3 regions of the Alteromonas australica genome follow, and region 2 is predicted to be linked to each of the others. Evidence: predicted binding sites of a transcription regulator. Region 2 holds the regulator's gene; each other region holds the start of a gene.
The links. Region 2 encodes sigma-54, which starts transcription at its own class of promoters, with help from an activator protein. Its sites were predicted from a motif close to GTTGGCACGNNNNTNGNNT; they were not measured.

Region 1 (7,525 bases), 1.9 Mb from region 2:
AACCTTGCCAATCGCAATGCTGCGCCTGCGACATATATAAAGGCCGCTAGCCATCCTAGTTTACCTAATTCGGTCAACCCCCAATTATAAGCCACTAGCGCAGGCGCCATACCAAACGAAACCATGTCGGCCATAGAATCGTATTCTGCGCCAAAATCACTTTGCGTGTTAGTCATTCTGGCCACTCTTCCATCCAGGCCATCAAAGATCATGGCTACGAATATGGCAACTGCTGCTGCTTCAAAGCGTCCGTTCATTGATGACACTACAGCGAAAAAGCCAGAAAATAGCCCTGCCGTGGTCAGTAAATTGGGGAGTAAATAAATCCCTTTTCGTTTTTGTTCAGACATAAGTCCTCATTGGCACTAATTAATTGCGGCTAATTATTTCATAGTTAATAAGCTACGCATAGATGCAAGATAACAAGGGCATGTGCCTTTCATCTTTAATCGCTTCTTGTTTCTACTCAACGTAAGCACTCAATAACTAGGTATATGATCACATACCTACATACGCACACCTTTCAGGTAGGATCGTTAATACCATGTTGAAGTTCGCGAGCGGAAATAATAAAAGTTTGCCGCCATCGCTTGAACTACACCTTTTAACGAATAGCAAAAGGTTTAGTCGTATGAAAATGTCTCGTTTACCTAATTTTATATTAAAAGCCGTGTTACCAACGCTGCTTTTGATTGCAGTCGGCTCTGCCCATGCCGGCAAAAACCAAAGTAATTACTCAGATTACAATGCCTGTCTAAGTAATAGCGGTAGTCAAAGCGACTGTGACAGTGCGCTTGGGGAATCGGTGTACAACTTAGTGTCGGAAGACGTGTACGTGTCGACGAGTAGCCAGTATTCAGATATCTCTATCGATGATGTAAACATTTCCATTTCAGCCTGGTCAGATACGGTTGGTACCTATAATGATGACGTGGTCACTTCTGCTTATGTTGTAGACTTAGGCAGTTACGGGTACGGCGTATACAATAAAGATGCTGAAATGGACGGTTCTAGCCCCGATCATGCTATTGATAGTTACAATACTGTTAGCCGAAATGTTGATTATGATTTCGACTTTGTACTCCTTTCTTTTTCAGAGTCGGTTACGTTAACGGGCGCAGGATTCTCGTGGGTAGGGAAAACCGACAACACCCAATTATCTATCGCTGCGTTAGATGATTTATCTGGGTTAGTTTCTGGCGAACAAACATGGTCAAATATTGTTGAAGGCGCACTCACTGCAGGCTCGTATGATATTGAAAGCTATGAATCGATTGATATTGCGCAGTTTGAAGAGACCGAAACCGCACAGTATTGGCTCGTTGGAGCATACAATTCAGTGTTTGGTGAATTAGACAGCAATATGTTTGACGACGCATTTAAACTTGCAAGTATAGGTTTTGAAAAAGCATCTGATACGCCGGGAAATTCCAATCCCACTGAGGTCAGTGAGCCAAATACACTTGGTGCATTTTTAGCCGTCGGTCTAATCGTCGCGTGGCGCCGTAAGAATAAATGATCTTAATGTAGACTATAGGGGTAAACAAAGCGTAAACCAATGTCAGGTTTTTTTACCCCGCTCCCAACCTAACACCAAATTCCCTTTATAATTCATGCATATAAAAAGTGGCACACATAGTGCTTACTCCATTTATTAATTGTTGTATTAGTAGATGTGAGTTCGTTGTTTATGAAATGTTTGTCGATTATTGCACTAAGTCTGTCCTACTTACTTGCTACAACGCCAGCGCTTGCTGGGGGCGGCGGTAGCGGAAGTAGTAACGATTCAGGCTCTGCCACAGGCGATAGCGCACTAGACGAACATGTGTACGACCTATATTCAGACGGCTCTACCAATATTAATTATACCCTTGATGCAACTACTTCAAACATCGTTATTGATGGTACAACGGTTACTGTGGGCGTTACTGCTTGGTCGGATACCCAAAATATCTCTAACGACGGTGTTAATAACGACGATAACGAAGTTGTTAAGTACTCACAATTAAATGGGTACAGCTACAACGGTGATTACGGATTCGGCCTGGTCAACTCAAATGACAACGATTCTCACACCCTAGATAACTTCTCAGGTGGTGACGATTTCGATATGGTGTTGTTCTCATTCAGTGAGGAAGTCACCTTATCTGCCGCGTCGTTTACGTATTTACAAGGCTACGACACTGACAAACAGGTGTCAGTGGTTGGACTTAGTGATATTTCGTTGTTTGAGAATCACGCATCGAACGAATTCAGTTGGGCAGATGTTGCCTCTGGTGTAGGTACGGTGGTGTCTGATGGTCACTTTACTATTTCATCAAATATATCTTCACATGGTTCCCATGGCGATTTCACTAGTGACTTTACAGAATTAAGCGCTGCAAAATACTGGTTAGTAGGCGCTTACAATATTTACTTTGATGACAGCAGCACAAGTTATCAAGGCTCTGGATTCAAGCTTGCTTCTCTTAGTATAACCACTGGCGGTACAGATGTTGTTAGCCCGCCTAATGAAGTTAGCGAGCCAGCCCCCATTGCCCTTTTACTTACGGGTTTTGGATTGATGGCTTGGCGACGTAAGCAAATTCGTCAAACAGTTTAAAAATTAAGTAAAAACACGTATCTTATAAAGGTGGCTCAGGCCGCCTTTTTTATTGGTGTTCAGTGGGATAGTTGTACTTATGCTAGGATTGAAAAAATTGGGATTGGTTAAAAGTGCGATCATTGGCACTCTGCTATTGGGGGCCAGCTTCAATAGTTTAGCCACCACTTCGGAAGATTACGAGAAAGCGCTTCGCGCTTACAATGTCAGCGAGTACGATGAAGCCTATATTCACTTAAAAAATAGCTTACAAAAAGACCCCGAAAACCTCGCAGCAAAAATTTTGATGGGCAGGATCCTGCTGATTAACGGCTACCTTGTTGCCGCAGAACAAGAATTTACCGAAGCCCTTTCTATGGGTGCTGATATCAACCTGCTGGCCGAACCCTTAGGGAATACTTGGCTATTTCTTAATAAATACAAAGATATCACCGAATTTAATCAAACAGAAAAATTAAGTGGCGAGAACAAACGCGATTGGTTGCAAATTACGGCCACGGCTTGTGTGCGGTTAGAAGATTTATTTTGTGCTAAGAGTGAATACTCAAAAATCCTAAATGACTACCCAACTCATGTGCCAGCGATGAATGGATTAGCCTCTATTGCGCTTCAACAAGATAACCCGGATTTGGCGCGCAATTATATTAACCGCGCAGAAGCCATCGATAGCGAAAATGCCATAACGTGGCGTCTGAAAGGACAATTGGCCTACTTAGAAGGCGACACGCAATCGGCCACCGAATTTCTTCAACAAGCGCTTACGTTTAACCGGGAAGATCCCATTGCTCTGCGAAACCTCGTGGATTTGTACCTTCAGGCAAAAGACTACGATAGAGCTAGGCTTTTTGTGGCTGAGATTATTGAAGATACACCAAACGACCCTTTAGCCATTCTATTGAATAGCTGGCTAGAAAGTAGGCAGGCAGAGGAAATCATTGATAATGAGAAACTAGAGCAACTGAATGAGTTTATGGCACAACTCTCTCCTGAACTCATAGCATCTCAACCTATGTTGCTTTATATCAGCGGGTTAACAAACTTTTTTAACAACAATATGGAAAAGGCAGCAAAGGATTTCAGTTCGTACTTGCAGCAAGAAAGCGATGATATTCAAGCAGTCATGATGTTGTCGCAAGTGTATCTCGCCACACAACAGTATAAACAAGCCCTTATTTTGCTAGAAAAGCATCAAACTGCGCTATTAGAAAACCCTGAGTCTGCGTTAATACTAGGCGATTTGTTCATCCGTCAGAACAAAGCATTTAAAGCTGAACGCTTACTGCAACGCTTAGAACTTCGTTACCCAGACAACCCCAAGCTTCAGCTATTTAAAATAAAACTGATGGCAGCAAGAGGAAAGCAACAAGAAGCCTTAGCCATTTTGGACAATAGCTTCGAGCAAAACAAAGGCAATTCTTCATTTTTGTTTGCCTATTCACTCATGCATCTACAAGCTCAAGATTTCGAAAAATCGCTACTTGGCGCACGGCTATTAACAGAAATGTTCCCAGATGAAGCTGAAGTTTATAACCTTCAAGCAGGAATACTGATTCGTCAGGGCAAGCTTGAAGAGGCAAAACAGGCGATAGAAAAAGCCCTATCGTTAAACCCCACCCTTTTTCCCGCAAAATTTAACTTAGCTGCCACCTACAGCCGCCTTGGCGATATCGATAGGTCAAATACCTTAGTGGAAGAATTACTCACGCTGTCTCCACAGCATATTGAGACACTACTACTAAAAGCCTTCAATGCCTCAAGGCTAGGGCAAAATAACGAGGCTAAACAGCTGTATCTCGATATTCTCGTGATAAGCCCAGCCAACGTAGCAGCGCGCCAGCGGTTAGTGACCATGTATCAAAACGAAGGGGACCTATCCACTGCACTCTACCATTTAGACAGATTGCTGAAAGATAACTTTGATAACCCTGACTACTTACTCGATAAAGCCTCAATTCAAATTAGCATGCGGCTACAAAATGAAGCGCAGAAAACCCTCAACATTGTGCAAAACTTCATTGCAGGTGACGCACCGCGTTTGGTTAAGTTCAGTAACTTAAACTTGCAGTTGGGTAACGATGAACAGGCATTAGACGCTATTCGCGAGGCCCAGAAATCGGCCCCTAATAGTAACTTTATTGCACTTTCAAGGGTACGCCTGCTGCTTCAACTTGATAAGCTGTCAGAAGCAGAAGTCTTGTTAAACACATTGGCTGGAAAGCAACAGGATAACCCTAATTATTGGCACCTAAAGGGGCAGTGGTTATCTGCTACCGACAAAGATGATGAAGCGATAGACGCTTACCGAAAAGCCATAGCGTTAGATCCTCGTTACGCTCAGCCCTTTATCGCCTTATATAACTACGCGCTGCAAGCCTCTTACGTTGACGTTTTTATATCAGAAGCCAGAGCCATCTCACAGTCAGACCCGTCGAATTTGCTTGCAAGGAACTTGTTAGCCCAGTACCTGTTTTTCACCCGCAACTTTGACGAAGCCATGCCCATGTACGCCGCATTAGTGGAAGAGCCGAATTTGCTTAATCCAGCGCAAGCGTATAATCGGTTAGCGATTATGGCACTGGAAGACTCTTTAGAAGACGCTGCGGCCTATATTACTAAAGCGTATGCGTTATCACCCACAAGTCCAGACGTACTGGATACCTATGGCTGGGTTAAAGCGCAGCAAGGTGCCTATGAAGAAAGCTTGAAACTGCTACGCGATGCCTTTTCACGTAACGCTAAAAACCCCAATATTCGCTATCACCTTGGCTATACCCTCGCGAAAATGGGCCGAATAGAAGAAGCCAAAGAAGAATTAGACTTTGCAGTGAATATTGAACGGCCATTTTTTATGCGCCCACAAGCTCAAGCATTACTTGATAGTTTATAAACAAAAAAGGCCTTCAAAATGAAGGCCTTTTTCATTATATGACAGCTTCACCTGGTAAGGTCTATTGATTTAAGACCGTTAATTCGTCTCCATCAACATCAATGCGTATGGTGGATTCAGGCAATAAATGCCCCGCTAGCAGCTGTTGCGCCAAGGGGTTTTCAATATGTACTTGAATAGCCCGTTTAAGTGGCCGCGCGCCAAACACAGGGTCGAAACCCGCTTCGGCTAATTTATCCATAGCGGCTCCCGACAGTGTCAGTTTGTAGCCTTTGTCAGCTAACCGGGCGCGAAGGGAGGCCAATTGAATTTTAGCAATGGACTTAATTTGATCCTTACCCAAGGGATGAAATACAACAATGTCATCTACTCGGTTAATAAATTCGGGCCTAAAGTGTTGGCCTACCACTCCCATTACGGCATTTTTCATTTCGTCATACTGGCTTTCATTGTGCTTATCTTGAATCACATCAGAGCCAAGGTTTGATGTCATGATAACCACGGTATTCTTAAAATCCACCGTTCTGCCTTGACCGTCAGTCAGCCTTCCATCGTCGAGGACTTGAAGCAAAATGTTAAACACATCTGGGTGTGCCTTTTCTACTTCATCTAGCAAAATAACCGAGTAAGGCTTTCTTCTTACCGCTTCCGTTAAATAGCCCCCTTCTTCGTAGCCAACATAACCTGGAGGCGCGCCGACCAAACGCGCGACAGAATGCTTTTCCATAAACTCCGACATATCGATACGGATCATGGCATCTTCGGTATCAAACATGAAACCGGCTAACGCTTTACATAACTCGGTTTTTCCCACACCGGTTGGGCCAAGAAACAAGAATGAACCAATCGGGCGGTTTGGATCTGCTAACCCTGCTCGGGAACGACGAATGGCATTTGAAACCGACTGTACTGCTTCGCTTTGACCCACAACGCGTTTATGAAGCACATCCTCCATTTTAAGCAGCTTATCACGTTCTCCTTCCAACATTTTTGACACCGGAATACCCGTCCAGCGAGAGAGCACATCAGCAATTTCCACATCAGTCACTTTATTTTTCACCAACTGTGTTTCTACTGTTTCGCCTTCTGACGCCCTTTCCAACTTAGCTTCTAACTCAGGAATGCGTCCGTATTGCAATTCGGACATGCGATTTAAATCTGAAGCACGCCGCGCTATTTCCAAATCGAGTTTCGCTTGCTCTAGCTCAGACTTGATGGTTTGGGTGCCCTGCATCGCTTCTTTTTCTTTCAGCCATACCTTTTCCAGCTCGCCATATTTAGTTTCAGCTTGCTCACGTTCTAGCTCAATCATTTCAAGCCGCTTATGACTCGCATCGTCGGTTTCTTTCGCTAGTGCCTGCTCTTCCAGCTTCAATTGAATGATACGACGTTCTAACCGGTCCATATCCTCAGGCTTCGAGTCTATTTGTAAGCGTATGCTTGATGCCGCCTCGTCGATAAGATCAATAGCCTTATCCGGTAATTGACGGTCGCTAATATATCTGTGTGACAAACTCGCTGCCGCCACTATCGCTGGGTCTGTAATATCCACCGAATGATGTAACTCGTAACGTTCTTTCAAACCACGCAAAATAGCGATGGTGTCTTCTACGCTGGGCTCTTCTACTAAGACTTTTTGAAAGCGTCGCTCAAGTGCCGCATCCTTTTCAATATATTGACGATATTCGTCCAGCGTTGTTGCACCTACGCAGTGAAGCTCTCCTCGCGCCAATGCTGGCTTGAGCATATTACCGGCGTCCATCGCGCCATCGCCTTTGCCAGCGCCAACCATGGTGTGCAATTCGTCAACAAACAGAATCACCCTGCCTTCTTCTTTGGCCAGTTCGTTAAGCACCGCTTTTAACCGCTCTTCAAATTCACCACGGTATTTTGCACCGGCGACTAATGCCCCCATATCTAAAGATAAAACACGCTTATTTTTAAGTCCTTCAGGCACTTCACCATTAATAATTCTTTGAGCCAACCCTTCTACGATAGCCGTTTTACCTACCCCCGGTTCACCGATGAGCACAGGG
Region 2 (7,525 bases):
GGTTTTTTTGCAGTTACAGCGTCGGCGACAGAAAGCGACTTTAACAAACCGATAAAGGTAGATTCTAAATCGCAGTTTGTTGATGGTAAGAATAAAACCTCGTTGTTTAAGGATAACGTGCGTATTTCCCAAGGCACGTTAGTGATTAACGCAGATGAAGTGGAAGTGGTTGCAACAGAAGGCGAAGGCCGTGAGATATTCATCGCCAGAGGCGCGCCAGCAAGTTATTCGCAAACCTTAGAAGACGGCACCCCGGTAACAGCCAAAGCCAATGAAATTCGCTATGAAGTGGTTAATCGCACTCTCTCGTTAGACGGCAATGCAGAGCTGCAACAAGACACCAGTTCTGTGAAAGGCGATAAAATCACCTTTGACATGATTACCGAACAGCTTCTTGCCACCGGCAGCGGTGACAATGATGAAGGCAGAGTGACCACCGTTTTTCGACCAGAAGCGATTCGCAAGCTGACCGATGAGAAGGCGAAAGAAGACGAGAATAACGAGGACGATAACTAACCATGGCAACACTAAGCGCAAGTAACTTAGCCAAAGCCTATAAATCTCGCCAAGTAGTGAGAGACGTTAGTTTGTCGGTCTCAACCGGGCAAATCGTGGGCTTATTAGGCCCTAACGGCGCAGGTAAAACCACCACCTTTTACATGATTGTGGGTCTTGTGCCACTAGATAAGGGAAAAATCACCATTGATGATGGTGAGCTCACCCACCAGCCTATGCACGAACGCGCACGTAAGGGCATTGGCTACCTGCCACAGGAAGCCTCTATTTTTCGCAAGCTAACCGTGTTTGAAAACATCATGGCGATTTTACAGACACGAAAAGATTTAAATTCATCACAACAGGAAGAAGAAGCCGACGCCCTTCTTGATGAATTTAATATTAACCATATACGTAATAGTACAGGAATGAGTTTATCAGGTGGAGAACGCCGGCGCGTAGAGATTGCGCGTGCGCTAGCAGCCAATCCGCAATTTATTTTACTCGATGAACCATTTGCTGGTGTTGATCCTATATCGGTTAATGATATAAAGAAGATAATACAGCACCTTCGTGATAGAGGTATCGGTATCCTCATTACAGACCACAATGTACGAGAAACATTGGATGTATGTGAAAAAGCCTACATTGTGAGTCACGGTGAATTAATAGCCCAAGGAACGGCAGAGCAGGTTTTAAGTAATCAAAAAGTAAGGGATGTATACCTAGGTGAACAATTCAGGCTATAGTTAATGTAACAGAATTGTCATTTTTCAAATTATGCACCTGGTATATTCACAATAAGAGCACAGTAAATAAGACGTAGATGAAACCATCTTTACAGTTAAAGTTCAGTCAACAACTTACCATGACACCTCAGCTACAGCAGGCGATAAAACTGCTGCAGCTGTCAACGCTCGACCTGCAACAGGAGATCCAGGAAGCCCTAGACTCAAATCCTCTACTTGAAGTAGAAGAAGGCAGTGATGAGCCTCAATTAGAGAAAAACAATATCGACGGGGATGACGTCGCTCAAGACGCCGTTACTACCGCATCAAGCGATACGCTTGAAGCCGGTGACGCATTAGAGAAGAATGACCTACCTGATGAATTACCCATAGACAGCACGTGGGACGAATATTACTCAGCGTCTTCTGCACCCGCCCCTGGGCCCTCGAATAATGACGATGAGCAGATTTTCCAAGGCGAAACCACCGAAGACATTCAAGCACATTTGCTATGGCAAATGCGTCTTACCCACTTTTCAGATACTGACCGTGCCATCGCAACGGCTATTATCGATTCAATTGACGAGTCTGGTTATCTTACCGTCACCCTTGACGACATTTTAGATTCTGTAAATTCCGAAGATATGGAAGAGCCGGTTGAATTGGACGAAGTAGAATGTGTGTTAAAACGCATTCAAATGTTCGACCCCATTGGTTCAGGCTCTCGTACACCGCAAGAATGCTTGATGGTTCAGCTTCGCCAATTTTCAGATGATACGCCTTGGTTAAAAGAAGCCAAACAACTGATAGAAGAATACTCAGACCTACTCAGTAGCAAAGACTATCGTACGCTGATGCGTAAAAGCCGTCTTAAAGAAGATCAATTACGCGAAGCTATGCGCTTGTTGCAAACATTGAATCCTCGCCCAGGTAGCGCTCTTATCACTAAAGAGCCTGAGTATGTTATACCCGATGTCTCGGTCACCAAGAAAAATGGTCGTTGGGTGGTTGAACTTAATCCAGATAGCTTGCCTAAACTTAGTGTGAACCAGCAATATGCGGCCATGAGCAGAAGAGCGAAAAATAGTAGCGACTCGCAGTTCATTCGCTCTCATATGCAGGAAGCAAAATGGTTTATTAAAAGTCTTGAATCAAGAAACGACACCTTGATGAAGGTTGCAAATTGTATTGTGCAGCAACAAATGGGCTTTTTTGAATATGGCCCTGAAATGATGAAGCCCATGGTGCTTAACGATGTTGCTGAAATGGTTGATATGCATGAATCCACCATTTCACGTGTCACCACGCAAAAGTATATGCATACCCCACGTGGGATATTTGAATTGAAGTACTTCTTTTCTAGTCACGTTGCCACGGAGTCTGGGGGTGAGTGTTCATCTACTGCCATCCGCGCGCTGATTAAAAAGCTTGTAGCGGCTGAAACGCCAAGCAAGCCACTAAGTGATAGCAAGATTGCTCAATTGTTGGCCGAACAGGGCATTAAAGTCGCCCGGCGGACAATAGCAAAATACCGGGAATCATTGTCGATTCCACCGTCTAACCAGCGAAAGAGCTTACTTTAACTGGCTCATAAATATAAGGAAGACGAAATATGCAAATCAACCTTACTGGTCATCACGTCGAAATCACCGACTCTTTGCGTAATTATGTCGATACCAAGTTCAGCAAACTAGAGAGGCACTTTGATCACATTTCTAATGTGCATGTCATTCTCAATGTTGAAAAACTTAATCAGAAAGCCGAAGCGACCATGCATTTAAGTGGCGCTGAGGTTTTTGCTTCCTCTGAAAATACTGATATGTATGCAGCAATAGACAGCATGGTTGACAAACTAGACAGGCAAGTCATAAAGCATAAGGAAAAGCTGAAAAAGCATTAACTCACGCTTATGGAAATTCAAGCAATCGTAAGTTTGGACCGCACTGAATGTGCGGTTCAATGTAACAGCAAAAAACGAATTCTAGAGATCATCAGTAATATCGCTGCCAAAAACAACGATAATATTGATGAAACGACAGTACTCACTAGCCTATTGAACCGCGAGAGAATGGGCAGTACGGGTATTGGAAATGGTATTGCACTGCCTCATGGTCGACTGGCAGGATTGGAAAGTGTTATCGCCATTATTGTAACTAGTAACCCTGCCATCAACTTTGACGCGCTGGACAACCAACCGGTAGATATTTTCTTTGCCTTATTGGTTCCAGAAGAGCAAACCGAGGGGCACTTACAAACCCTAGCCACGGTTGCAGGTAAATTGAGTGACAAAGAGACCGTGAAGGCAATTAGGCGTGCCACCAATAGCGACGATATTATTGCAGCGCTAAGCTAACTCTAATGCCATCTTAAGGGAGAGGCCAATTGAAACTAATTATTATTAGTGGTCGTTCGGGGTCAGGGAAGTCTGTTGCTTTACGGGCACTGGAAGATTTAGGGTATTATTGCGTAGATAATATTCCCGTCAATTTATTACCTACCCTTACCCATACGGTAGTCGACGAATACGATCAAGTTGCTGTAAGTATTGATGTACGTAACCTACCCAAAAACCCAGACGATTTAGTTGAAATACTCGACTACCTTCCCTCTTCTTGGTCCATGACCATCGTCTACATTGATGCCAGTGACGACATTCTCGTCAAACGCTTTAGTGAAACCCGACGATTACATCCATTGGCAAAACTGAATAAGTCTTTGTCTGAATCTATTAAAGCGGAAGCCGCTTTACTCGCTCCTGTGATTGAACGAGCAGACTTATACATAGATACCGATAAACTGACCATTCACCAACTTGCTGAATTAATACGTGAGCGAATTTTAGGTAAAAAGAGTTCTCGCCTGGTATTGGTATTTGAATCCTTTGGCTTCAAACATGGTATTCCTAAAGATGCCGATTATGTTTTCGACGCCCGTTTTCTCCCTAACCCTCATTGGGAGCCTGATTTAAAACACCTGACAGGGTTAGATGCCCCCGTAGAAGTATTTTTAGGCTCTCAACCGGTGGTGACCAAGTTTATTTGGCAAATTCAAAACCTCATTACCACTTGGCTTCCCCACTTAGAGCGTAACAACAGAAGTTATGTAACCATCGCCATAGGGTGTACCGGAGGCCAGCATCGCTCTGTGTTTATCGCCCAGACATTGGCAAAGACTTTCAGCGATTTGCACCCTGACGTGCAACTTCGACATAGAGAATTAAATCAGTAATGACCATTGAAAAAACACTTACCATTGTGAACAAGCTTGGCCTGCACGCCAGAGCGGCTACTCAACTGGTGCAATTAGCGAATCAATTTGACGCTAAAATTATTCTTGTAAAGGGCGACAAACAAGCAGATGCCAACAGCGTTCTTGGGCTCATGATGCTAGAAAGTCACCAAGGTGAACAAGTCAAAGTGGTCGTAGAAGGCAAAGATGAAGAACAAGCGTTAAAGGCCATTGAAACGTTAATTGAAGGTCGCTTCAACGAAGACGAATAAGCGCGCGTTAGTCGAATGCCTCCCTTCCCCCTCTCTTAGCTTAAATTGCACTCTCGAAGTGGCTATATTCTAAGCATATTGTCCTCTAGCCACTTTATTTGTCATGACAGCGTCATGCCTATTGCGATATCCTAGAACAATAGAAAATCCAATTCCTTAGGCGAATTTTGTGGCAGAAGCTCTGGTCTCTAAATACGTACAAAGCCAATTACGTGCACTTAACGGTGCACTAATAAACGGTCAGTTTGTTTCCGTACGTAAACTGTTGCTTGAACTGCCCCCATCCGATGTTGCTCACATTTTAGAGTCTAGCCCTAGCCGCACACGTGACGAGCTATGGGAGCTTATTGATAGCGATTTTCATGGTGATATTTTAGAAGAGCTGTCGGACGACGTGCGTAACGGCATCATTACCAAAATGTTGCCTGCTAATGTTGTGGACGCACTAGAAGAAATGGACACCGACGACTTAGCAGAAACCCTAAGCAGTCTTCCAGAACCAGTATTACAAGACATCCTTGCCTCGATGGATGCCCAAGACCGATTACGCGCCGAGCAAGCCCTTTCCTACGGTGAAGAAACCGCCGGTTTCATAATGAATACCGACACCATCACACTTCGCCCAGATGTCACCATTGATGTCGTCCTTCGATACATTCGCTTAAAAGGCGAGTTACCGGAAAACACCGATACCTTCTACGTGGTGAATCGTACCGATAATTTGGTTGGCATTGTTCCCGTAGCACGATTACTGACCGCAGATACAGACGCAAAAGTGTCTGATGTAATGGATGAAGAGTCAGAAGCTATCCCGGTCAATATGCCCGACGACGAGGTAGCGAGTTTATTTGAAAGGTATAATTGGCTATCTGCCCCGGTTGTCGACGAACGCCATCGCTTAGTAGGCCGAATTACCATTGATGACGTGGTCGATATTATTCGTGAAGATGCTGAACACTCGATGATGAGTATGGCGGGTTTGGATGATGACGAAGATACCTTTGCCCCCGTTATGCAAAGTACTAAACGCCGTTCAGTGTGGCTGGCCGTTAACTTGGTAACTGCCTTAATGGCGGCGATGGTCAGTGACTTATTTGAAGCAACATTAAGCCAATTGGCGGTATTAGCTATACTCAACACCATTGTGCCGAGTATGGGAGGGGTTGCTGGAAATCAAACCCTGACATTGGTGATACGTGGTATGGCATTGGGTCATGTAAACGCCAGTAACTCACGATGGTTAATTAGCAAAGAAATATCTATTGGCTTTTTGAACGGAGCTATTTGGGCAGTGTTAATTGCCAGTGTTATTGCCTTATGGAAACAAGACTATATGTTAGGCGTTATTATCGCCTTTGCTATGCTGGTTAATATGATTGCCGCAGCGCTGGCTGGAGCCACGTTACCTATGATCATGAAACGGCTTAAAATAGACCCAGCCTTAGCCGGTAGCGTTATATTAACGACCATCACCGATGTGGTGGGAATATTTGCTTTCTTAGGCACAGCAACCCTGTTTTTAGTCTAACCTCACTTTAGTAAGAGGAACACGCAAACATGCCGCACGTCACTTGTAGGTATGTTATGCGCTCATGACTTTGTTCGCTAACCCTTGGCTGTTGAACTTGTAGCCCACTCCCCACACCGTTTGCAGAAGCTGACCAGCTTGATGATAAGAAATCACAGCATCTAATTTATTGCGCAACCGATTCATATGGGTGTTCACGGTATGCTCGTATCCTTCGTGGTTGTAGCCCCACACCGCACTTAATAATTGATTGCGCGAAAAAACCTGGTTCGGGTGACGACATAAATGGTACAGCAGAGTAAATTCTCTGGCGGTTAGCTTCACATCTTCACCGTTTACCGTCACCGAATGCAAGCGCGAGTCAATGGTGAAAGGTCCAACATTGACCGCATCAGTGTCAACTGTCTGAATGTCGGGTATAGCGACACGTCTTAAATGGGCACGTACTCGGGCAATAAATACACGTTCATTAAAGGGTTGCGGAAGGTGGTCGTCTGCGCCGGCTTCAAGATAACTGGCGCCATCGGTTAACATACCTTCAGGTTCAATGGCCATTATCCAACTTCCGTCACACTGCTCACGTATACGGGTGATTTTTTCACTGCATGCCGCACTGCCTTTCGCTTCTACAATAATGAGCGGGTAGTGCTGAGATAACAATGTTTTCGCCGACATATAAGTAGAGACAAGGTCATGCACATAGCCGTGTTCGTTTAAGCATTGTTGTATTTGCCGCTGTTGTTGGTTACAGCTGAATATTACAAGAATCATGTCACACTCCAGTATTGCCCTTATTACACAAGACCGGAGTGTGTTAAAAATTATTCCATTCTCATTACAGAAATTCTTAATATGGGGTTATCGAATCGCTGATCTGCAGTTAATACCGAGGACGATAACCCCCCTTCAGTTGACACCACACCCGGGTGCATGGTCACAAAATCATGGGCTTCCCTCCCCTCACTGGGGCCTTCGCCACCGCCTGCTGGGCCTGGCACCGACATTGCCGATTCAGTATTGGCTTCTGTTCCCGCATCATAAGTTAAACTGAAACGCGTCATCACCTCGCCAACGTTAAGTTGAGATAGGTCCATTGCAGTCAACCCGGTGAACGCATCATTGGTGTTACCTAACATGGCAGCCACCGTTAATGCTGTCGCGGCGTTGTCGTTAATGCTGATGGTGACTGAAACACGTTCGCCAGGCGGTGTAGGATCGTCTGCTGATGCTGTGGCCAGTAGCTCTGTTACCGCTAAAAACTCACTGTTATCACC
Region 3 (7,525 bases), 1.7 Mb from region 2:
AAATAATTCGTGTATGTTATACTTAAGTATAATTTTGCCATGAAGGCAGTGTGGTTTGAGGAGGCTGATCGTGCAATATGCTAGTAATAGCCTAAACGAGCTCGTTAATGCACGGAATCCCAACGTACCTGATGTGTTTGTTCTCCCTTGTGATGGGCAAACACTTTATGTGCACATAAGCCCATATGTATGGACGCGACCTTGGGAGGGGCGGGAGCATACCGCTTTTTCCATCGGACTGGCTCCGGGCTGCCCTAACGCGTGCAGGATGTTTGGAAAAATTGACATTCCTTACCTTGATGTCACGCTTGAACAGGTGAGAGATGCAGCGCTTCGACGTGTAGCGCAAACTGGGCTATCTTTCCTTACGCGAAGAGGTGCCGGCGTTAAGAGCTTTGCTATTCATCCTCGCGGCGGTTTTACTTCCATAAATGAAAGTTCAGCCTATCAGAGCGCGTACGATAGCGGTTACCGTTACGTTGTTCATGTCTATCAACTGAGAAGTGGTGGATTAGGCAGGCAGTTTGCGGAGTGGTTTTTCTTTGGTGAGCCCGACGAGCTCAATGTGCTAGCGAAAGTACGACGTCATCAAGCTAAGCATCCAGAGTCCATGCATTTTGAAATATGTCAGTTGTCATCAGAGTTACCTAAAACGGCATAGTTAGCCTTCAAATTTAACCTTTTGCATACTTGTTTTCGTATCTGTTAGCTAATAAAGTTCATCGAAATAATCGTGGGAGTGAGTTGTGTCCTCGCAGTCATCTGTAGTACTTCGTCAATATGATAAGCAAACGCTGAAACACGTTGATATCATTTCAGGAATTTCTCCGAATGCGATGAGAAGGGTGTTCGGTGGTTGGATCCTTTTCGTGGCTATTGTGGCTGTTATTGTCTCTGTTGCACCTGATTTAAGTGTTCAGTTTATTGGCCTTACTCTCTTTGTGCTTGTTGCCTTTACACTACTCATGTTTGGTCAAAGTCGTATTTCTGAAGGTTGGCCGGCGATTATTTGCGATGACAATACCGTAGGAGTGGTAAGAGACCCAGTTAAACGGGAGTATATTTGTGTCGATAAATCCTTGGTAACCGTTGCTAATCCCACTTTGATTAAACCTAATAAAAAAGCGATTGAAATAGTGTTGGATGCCTCACGCCTCACGGAAAGTGATGTCGCTGTGCTAAATCAAGCGGTTTGGCCTAGGAGTGACAGATTATTAGGTTTGTCTCACTTTAAACGTAGGGAAGACGCTTGTGATAGCGTGATGTGGTGTGTGAAACACCTAAGAAAACGACCGGTTGAACATGTGAGTACCCAAACTGCCTAATTAATTGGCTGAGACTTTTTTCCTTCATCAAGTTACGACTTACCTTAGATTTCACCCTTTCAACTGCAGCGTCGTCAATAACGGGTAGTGATCGGAGCCGATATCACCAAGCTTGCGTATATCCACAAGTGAAAAATGACTCGAATGAAATAAATGATCAAGAGGCCATTTAATTAAAGGGTAATGGGCGTGAAAGGTGTTATAAAAGCCTCGCCCGATACGCGGGTCTAGAAGGCCGCTCACTTTTCTGAACTTACGAGTGGTGGGAGACCAAGCCACATCATTTAAATCACCAGCGACAATCACTGGCTCTTCGTAATCACAAACTATATTGCCTACCAGATCTAACTCTATGTCCCGAGGTTTCGCTCTTTTATTTTCAGTAGGGCTTGGCGGCTTAGGATGAAGGAAAAATATTGTTACAGTGCTATTGTTTTTTGTGAAAGTGACTTTGAACGAAGGCACATCATCTTCTACAAAATAATGCAGTTCTACGGTATCCAATGGCACTTTGCTATACAGGTTCATTCCATACAAATTTTCTAACGGACAGTGTTTCTGATAAGGGTAATCCGAATTTAGTTCTGCAAGTGCATTCTGCCATCGCTTATTCGACTCTAAGGTGACTAGGAAGTCGGGTTGGGTGTCTTTTACGTGAGAAAGAAGTTTATGGTAGTTTTCATTGGGCATAAAGACGTTACTTGAAAGAATGCTAATCTTATTGTCTTGGTCCGGCGACTCAGCCCTTTCCACTTCTTTGGAAGCCAACGGTGTGTAGGGATAAATCCAGAAGGCTTGGTATATAGCACAGCCCACGAGTACAAGTAATAGCAGGCTTTGGATATTGAATCCTAGGCCTTCAGCCCCTCCTATTAAAAGGCTAGCCGTTAATGTTATCAACATGATGCACAGAATTTGAAGGCGGGGAAATTCCCAAACTCTAACTAACCAGTGGGAAGAAGGAAGAGAGGGGGCCAGCGTAATAAGTATGAGTAGAATTGCTACTGTATCCAGTAAAATGTTCATCGTCCTTCCTGACATTGCGTTAATTGAAAAGGTAACAAAGCACTACAATCCACACCAGGCGTGGCTTTGCCTTTGCTAAGGTTATAATTGAAATTTCGCCTTCGCGTTATTGCGTATATGGTATACAAAATTTGTACCGTATATATCACGTGGCTCAGTAAAAACTTCGCAATCACGGGCAAACTTTGCAAAATAGGGAACGCGTTAATATTAGGTGTTTTAAATAAATTTTCATTAAATCAATGGTTTAAAATAGTGGCTTGACTTTCGCTTAGTAACTAATGTGTTTCAACAAAGGAGAAATGTTATGAAACGTACTTTGATCTCACTATTAGTTGCTACATCCATAAGTTCAGCGGCTGTTGCCGGGGATATGGAATCGGATAACAAATGGGAAAAAGGCGCAAAGGATGCTTGGATAGATGGTAAAGCTGAAGCAACGCTATTATTCAATGGCAATTTGAACTCATTCGATATCAATACCGACGTTGATAACGGTGATGTTATCTTAACGGGTAAGGTGTCTAACTCCGTCGACAAAAAGCTAGCTGAAGAGTTAGTTGCGAACATTGATGGTGTAATGTCGGTAGACAACAGACTCACAGTGGTTGAGGAAAAAGATCTCTCTGAAAGTTCCGAGGACATGCAAGATGATCTTGCTGAATCGAAAGAAGAGTCTGAAAGCGCGTTAACAGATGCTAAAATTGCGACGGTTATCAAAACTCGGTTACTAATGGACACTGATATTTCAGGTTTTGATATCGACGTCGACGTGGAAAACGGCAATGTAGTATTAACGGGTGAGGTTGACTCCGATGCGGAGCGACAACTCGCTATTGAAATTGCAAAAAATGCGTCAGATGTTAAAGACGTAGAGGACAACCTAGAGGTTGTTCCTGATACCGCTACCGAGACAGCCATGAACTAGTCTTGACCTTGCGATAAAAAAGGAGCTTCGGCTCCTTTTTTATTGGGTTTAGAAGATAGACAATCTATTCAGACACCCAACTTAAAAATAATTAGACACCCACTTCACTGCGCTTACTCCCAACTAATCCACTCTGGGTTTCTTCGGATACTTAATTTCACGAGATATGTTTACTAGTGGCATTTAATGGACAGCCACTCAAAGACCATTAGATCAGCGTTGTTTTAAAGGGTGTCTTTCTGCATATTAATTGTGTAGGTCATATTAAAATATCCAAGGTGAAAGTAATGGGTGTCTTTATAGCAGGCCATTAGAAGAATGTTCCTTATGTAGTGTAGAACTTACTTTTTGTCTGCGTGAGTTTATTTGCTGTGAGAGTTTAAGTTATTGATTATAAATGCTTTTTGTGATGGCATGAGAAGTGCTTTATTCCCAGTGACTTTTTAATTTATATTATTGCAAGGGACTAACGCGATGAATATTTTACGCTGGATTTTCTCAGCTTCACTAATCTCCGCTGGAATCATGATAGCTGGGCTTTTAATGAGTGGTACGAATCTTATCAGCCAGGCAAATGCTGGTAATACAGATAAGCCGTATCATCCCTCTATCATCAAGATTGAAACGATTTACAACAGTGCTGAGTTTGACTTTAATCGAAAGAGTCATCTTCTTAGAAATGCGCGAATCTCCTACTACTTGAAGCAGGCAAAGCAAGCTGATTTAAGAAATTGGGAATTTCAGCGAGATGATATGGTCAATAGAGCAAAAAGTATTCTTATTCATCATCAGCAAAATTACGTTCATACCTCGTCAGAGTTTGCGAGTTTGTAGACGTTAACCAAAGAGTTTCCGGGCGGTCGAAACCCCTTTTAACCTTCGCCGCCCGGTAGTGTGCTGGAATTTTTTATCCTACTTACACTACCCACTGCGATAGAGAAGTGTTGTTCAAATTCGAGACTGGCTTTCAGCCACTGGGAACTAGATAAGGCTATTTGGTTCAATGAAGCTTGGTACTCACCGTCAATAAATCCCGCTTTATCATCTCTCACAGCTTTACCCGTCTGAGTTAGTAACGTCACATACTCTGTAAAAGTTAGGTTGAGGCAATATTGATTTGAACAAGCAGTATCGGATTTAAAAGGTAGAATTCCCGTTGACGTTTTACGTGTTAACTTACATTCAATACGCCGTTTAATACTGGTGTACTCGGAGTCTTCAGGGGTGCTGGCTAATGATGCACGTATTGGATTCAAGTCAACGTAGACCATACAACTAAGTAATGCTTTCTCATCTAAAAGCGCTTGAGACTTAAAACGACCTTCCCAGAAGCGCCCTTTACATTCGTCCTCAGCATTTGCTGCGCGAGCGATGTACTCATTAAGATCCCGCATAAACCAACTGATACTAAATAATCGTTTTCGATATACGGCAGCGGTACGCTTTACACTCAACAATTCTGCTTCAGAGAGGGCTTCGCCAGCTAGGTAGGATTTAGTGAGTAATGTGCCTTTATGGAGTTTGTGCCATCGTATTAACACTTCCCGCATTGAAAGTGAGTTAGCTGATTTCTCATCTACTCTTAAAACAACATGAACATGGTTGCTCATCACGGCGTAGGCGCATAAATCTATGGCGTAAACGGATGACAAAAATAACGTTCTTTTTTCAACCCAACCTCGGCGGTGTTCAAAACTTTGCCCTGTGTTTTTATCATATCCGCACAAATAGCATTGCCGAACACAACGCGTTACGCAATGGTAAAACGGTGTTTCGGATAAATTGACGAGGTCGCTTCGACGTGTTGCCATAAATCTAAACTCATAGGTATTTAGTTTATATATTATCAGGCGTACTCGAAAAACAACCTGTCGCTTAGGACAGTTCTTAAAAACTAAAGCGGTTTTAATGTTGTGTTTAGTTGATTTATGTAAGCTTCTACTACGCCTTTAACGAATGACTGGCAGGCTTTCGCTGTGGAAGGGTCATATTCACCATGGTTTGTTATATTGTTTGATAACACACGGATACCTAACATGGGTGTCTTGTACGCATAAGCAACTTGTGCGGCTGCGGCTGTTTCCATTTCTTCTACACTTGTGCCCATATCTTCGTGAAGCCACGCGATACGGTCTAGTTCATTATTCCAGAAATTGGCGCTGCCGATGGTGCCTTTCACAATTTTTCCACGGGTGTAGGTATCCCTAATGCTGACCGCTACAGATATGAGTGTCTCGTCACCCGCATAATACCTAATTTTGTTAGCGTCTGAGGCGCTGTCACCTTCGCCAGCACTGCCTTCAGATGCCATCAAATCCATGGGTGTCCAGGTTAGGGGGTTGGAGCCTTGCGCTTTTGCTAACTTGGGTGTCTTGAAATTGCCGATGTTGACGCTTCTTGCGCCGAGTACAATATCACCCACCTGTAGTTTGGGGTCGTGACCGCCAGAGGTTCCCTGGTTGATAATGATAAGGGGGCGATACTTAATAATCCCTACAGCCGTTGCTGCAGCTGTATTCTCTAATCCTTTACCGGTTTTAACTACCACTACAGGATAGCCGTTTAGTGTGCCATTATAAAAGGTAGCGTTTCCAGATTTTTCTATTTGCACATTGTCTAACAAGCCTGCGAAATATTCAGCTTCAATGGGCATTGGGCCTTGAATCATTATAGGTTGTAATGGCGTGGCAGCACTTTCAACAACAACGTGGTTAAATTCTGCTTTTGCAAAGAACGCCAAGGAAGACATGAGTGTCCATAAAATGACAGATAGTGTGATTTTTTTCATAATTTTTCTAATGATAGCCTCGGTAAGGTTAATATGGCTGTCCTGATGTAATGACCTAACATGGGTGTCTTGATGTGTTTCTGATGTAATGATCTAACATGGGTGTCTTGATGTGTTTATCATGCAGGTAATCATCGGATATGACCACCAGATTTTTTTTGCTTGAGAGAATAAAAATGTGAGGTAGATAGAGAGATTATACGTAAACAGGTTGGGTAGTGTGATTGCAGTAGCACGCTCGCACCACTGCAATCACATTGAGGTTTATTCTACATCAACAATCTTAAGCGTGTTGGTCGCACCAACTTTTTCCATTTCATCGCCATAAGTAAGGATAATGCTGTCACCACTTTTCACTAACCCTTTTTCTTTAAGAGCGGCAATCACGTCGTACTTCAATTTTCCAGGCTCGCTGTCTGAAGAATCGAAATAGACGGGCTTAACACCTCGGTAAAGCGCCATGCTATTAAGGGTGTCTTCATGACGAGACATAGCAATAATAGGTAGCGAGGTAGTGATGCGTGACATCAATTTAGGCGTGTTGCCGCTTTCTGTTAGACCGACAATGGCCTTAACGCTAGGAAGGTGGTTGGCGGCATAAACGGCTGATAAAGCGATAGATTCGCTGGTAGAAGAGAATAATTCATCCATTCTATGCTTCGAGATTTTGATGCTTGGATGGGTTTCTGCACCTTCACACACTCTCGCCATGGCTGTCACAGTTTCTACCGGGAAGTTACCTGCAGCGGTTTCTGCTGACAACATAACGGCGTCTGTGCCGTCTAGAACGGCGTTTGCAACGTCCATTACCTCGGCACGTGTTGGCATAGGGCTATCAATCATCGACTCCATCATCTGTGTCGCCGTTATCACCACTTTGTTTAGCTGGCGAGAGCGAGAAATGAGTTTCTTTTGCACCCCAACAAGCTCAGCATCGCCAATTTCCACACCTAAATCACCACGGGCAACCATCACCGCATCTGAAGCACTAATGATGTCAGTAATGGCTTCGTCAGTGGCGACGGCTTCAGCACGCTCAACTTTGGCGCAAATTTTTGCGTAGCAGCCAGCGGCCTCAGCGAGTTCACGTGCGTAATCTAAGTCAGCTCCGCTTCGAGGGAATGAAACCGCTAAATAGTCTACGCCAATTTTTGCCGCCGTCTTAATATCTTCTTTATCTTTCTCGGTGAGCGCTTCTGCTGACAAACCACCGCCTTGGCGGTTAATACCTTTATTGTTAGAAAGTTTGCCGCCAACAGTCACTTCAGTAATCACCTTGCGACCTTCAACGGATGTTACGCGAAGTTGTATACGGCCATCATCTAAAAGCAAGATGTCGCCTGCTGATACGTCGTCAGGTAGCGCTTTGTAATCAATACCCACTTGGGTAGCGTCGCCTGCGTCACGGTCGAGTTCGGCATCTAGGGTAAAGGTCGCGCCAACATCGAGGTGAACAGC

Region 1: the regulator sigma-54 is predicted to act here: its motif matches at 1,626-1,644, upstream of xdp1 (exosortase-dependent surface protein XDP1).
Region 3: the regulator sigma-54 is predicted to act here: its motif matches at 2,606-2,624, upstream of EP13_RS11250 (BON domain-containing protein).

Annotation. Positions count from the first base shown of each region.
Region 1 is NZ_CP008849.1:2,747,113-2,754,637, forward strand. It holds gene pssA (CDP-diacylglycerol--serine O-phosphatidyltransferase) at 1-350, opposite strand, end outside; gene xdp1 (exosortase-dependent surface protein XDP1) at 632-1,519, shown strand; gene xdp1 (exosortase-dependent surface protein XDP1) at 1,691-2,602, shown strand; gene prsT (XrtA/PEP-CTERM system TPR-repeat protein PrsT) at 2,682-5,489, shown strand; gene clpB (ATP-dependent chaperone ClpB) at 5,551-7,525, opposite strand, start outside.
Region 2 is NZ_CP008849.1:855,462-862,986, reverse strand. It holds gene lptA (lipopolysaccharide transport periplasmic protein LptA) at 1-516, shown strand, start outside; gene lptB (LPS export ABC transporter ATP-binding protein) at 519-1,244, shown strand; gene EP13_RS03740 (RNA polymerase factor sigma-54) at 1,322-2,806, shown strand; gene hpf (ribosome hibernation promoting factor) at 2,836-3,123, shown strand; gene ptsN (PTS IIA-like nitrogen regulatory protein PtsN) at 3,133-3,576, shown strand; gene rapZ (RNase adapter RapZ) at 3,606-4,451, shown strand; gene EP13_RS03720 (HPr family phosphocarrier protein) at 4,451-4,723, shown strand; gene mgtE (magnesium transporter) at 4,893-6,251, shown strand; gene EP13_RS03710 (response regulator transcription factor) at 6,306-7,022, opposite strand; gene EP13_RS03705 (spondin domain-containing protein) at 7,073-7,525, opposite strand, start outside.
Region 3 is NZ_CP008849.1:2,533,968-2,541,492, reverse strand. It holds gene EP13_RS11265 (hypothetical protein) at 71-661, shown strand; gene EP13_RS11260 (hypothetical protein) at 747-1,325, shown strand; gene EP13_RS11255 (endonuclease/exonuclease/phosphatase family protein) at 1,377-2,351, opposite strand; gene EP13_RS11250 (BON domain-containing protein) at 2,659-3,279, shown strand; gene EP13_RS11245 (hypothetical protein) at 3,754-4,113, shown strand; partial or broken gene EP13_RS11240 (transposase) at 4,117-5,090, opposite strand; gene EP13_RS11235 (5'-methylthioadenosine/S-adenosylhomocysteine nucleosidase) at 5,174-6,067, opposite strand; gene pyk (pyruvate kinase) at 6,332-7,525, opposite strand, start outside.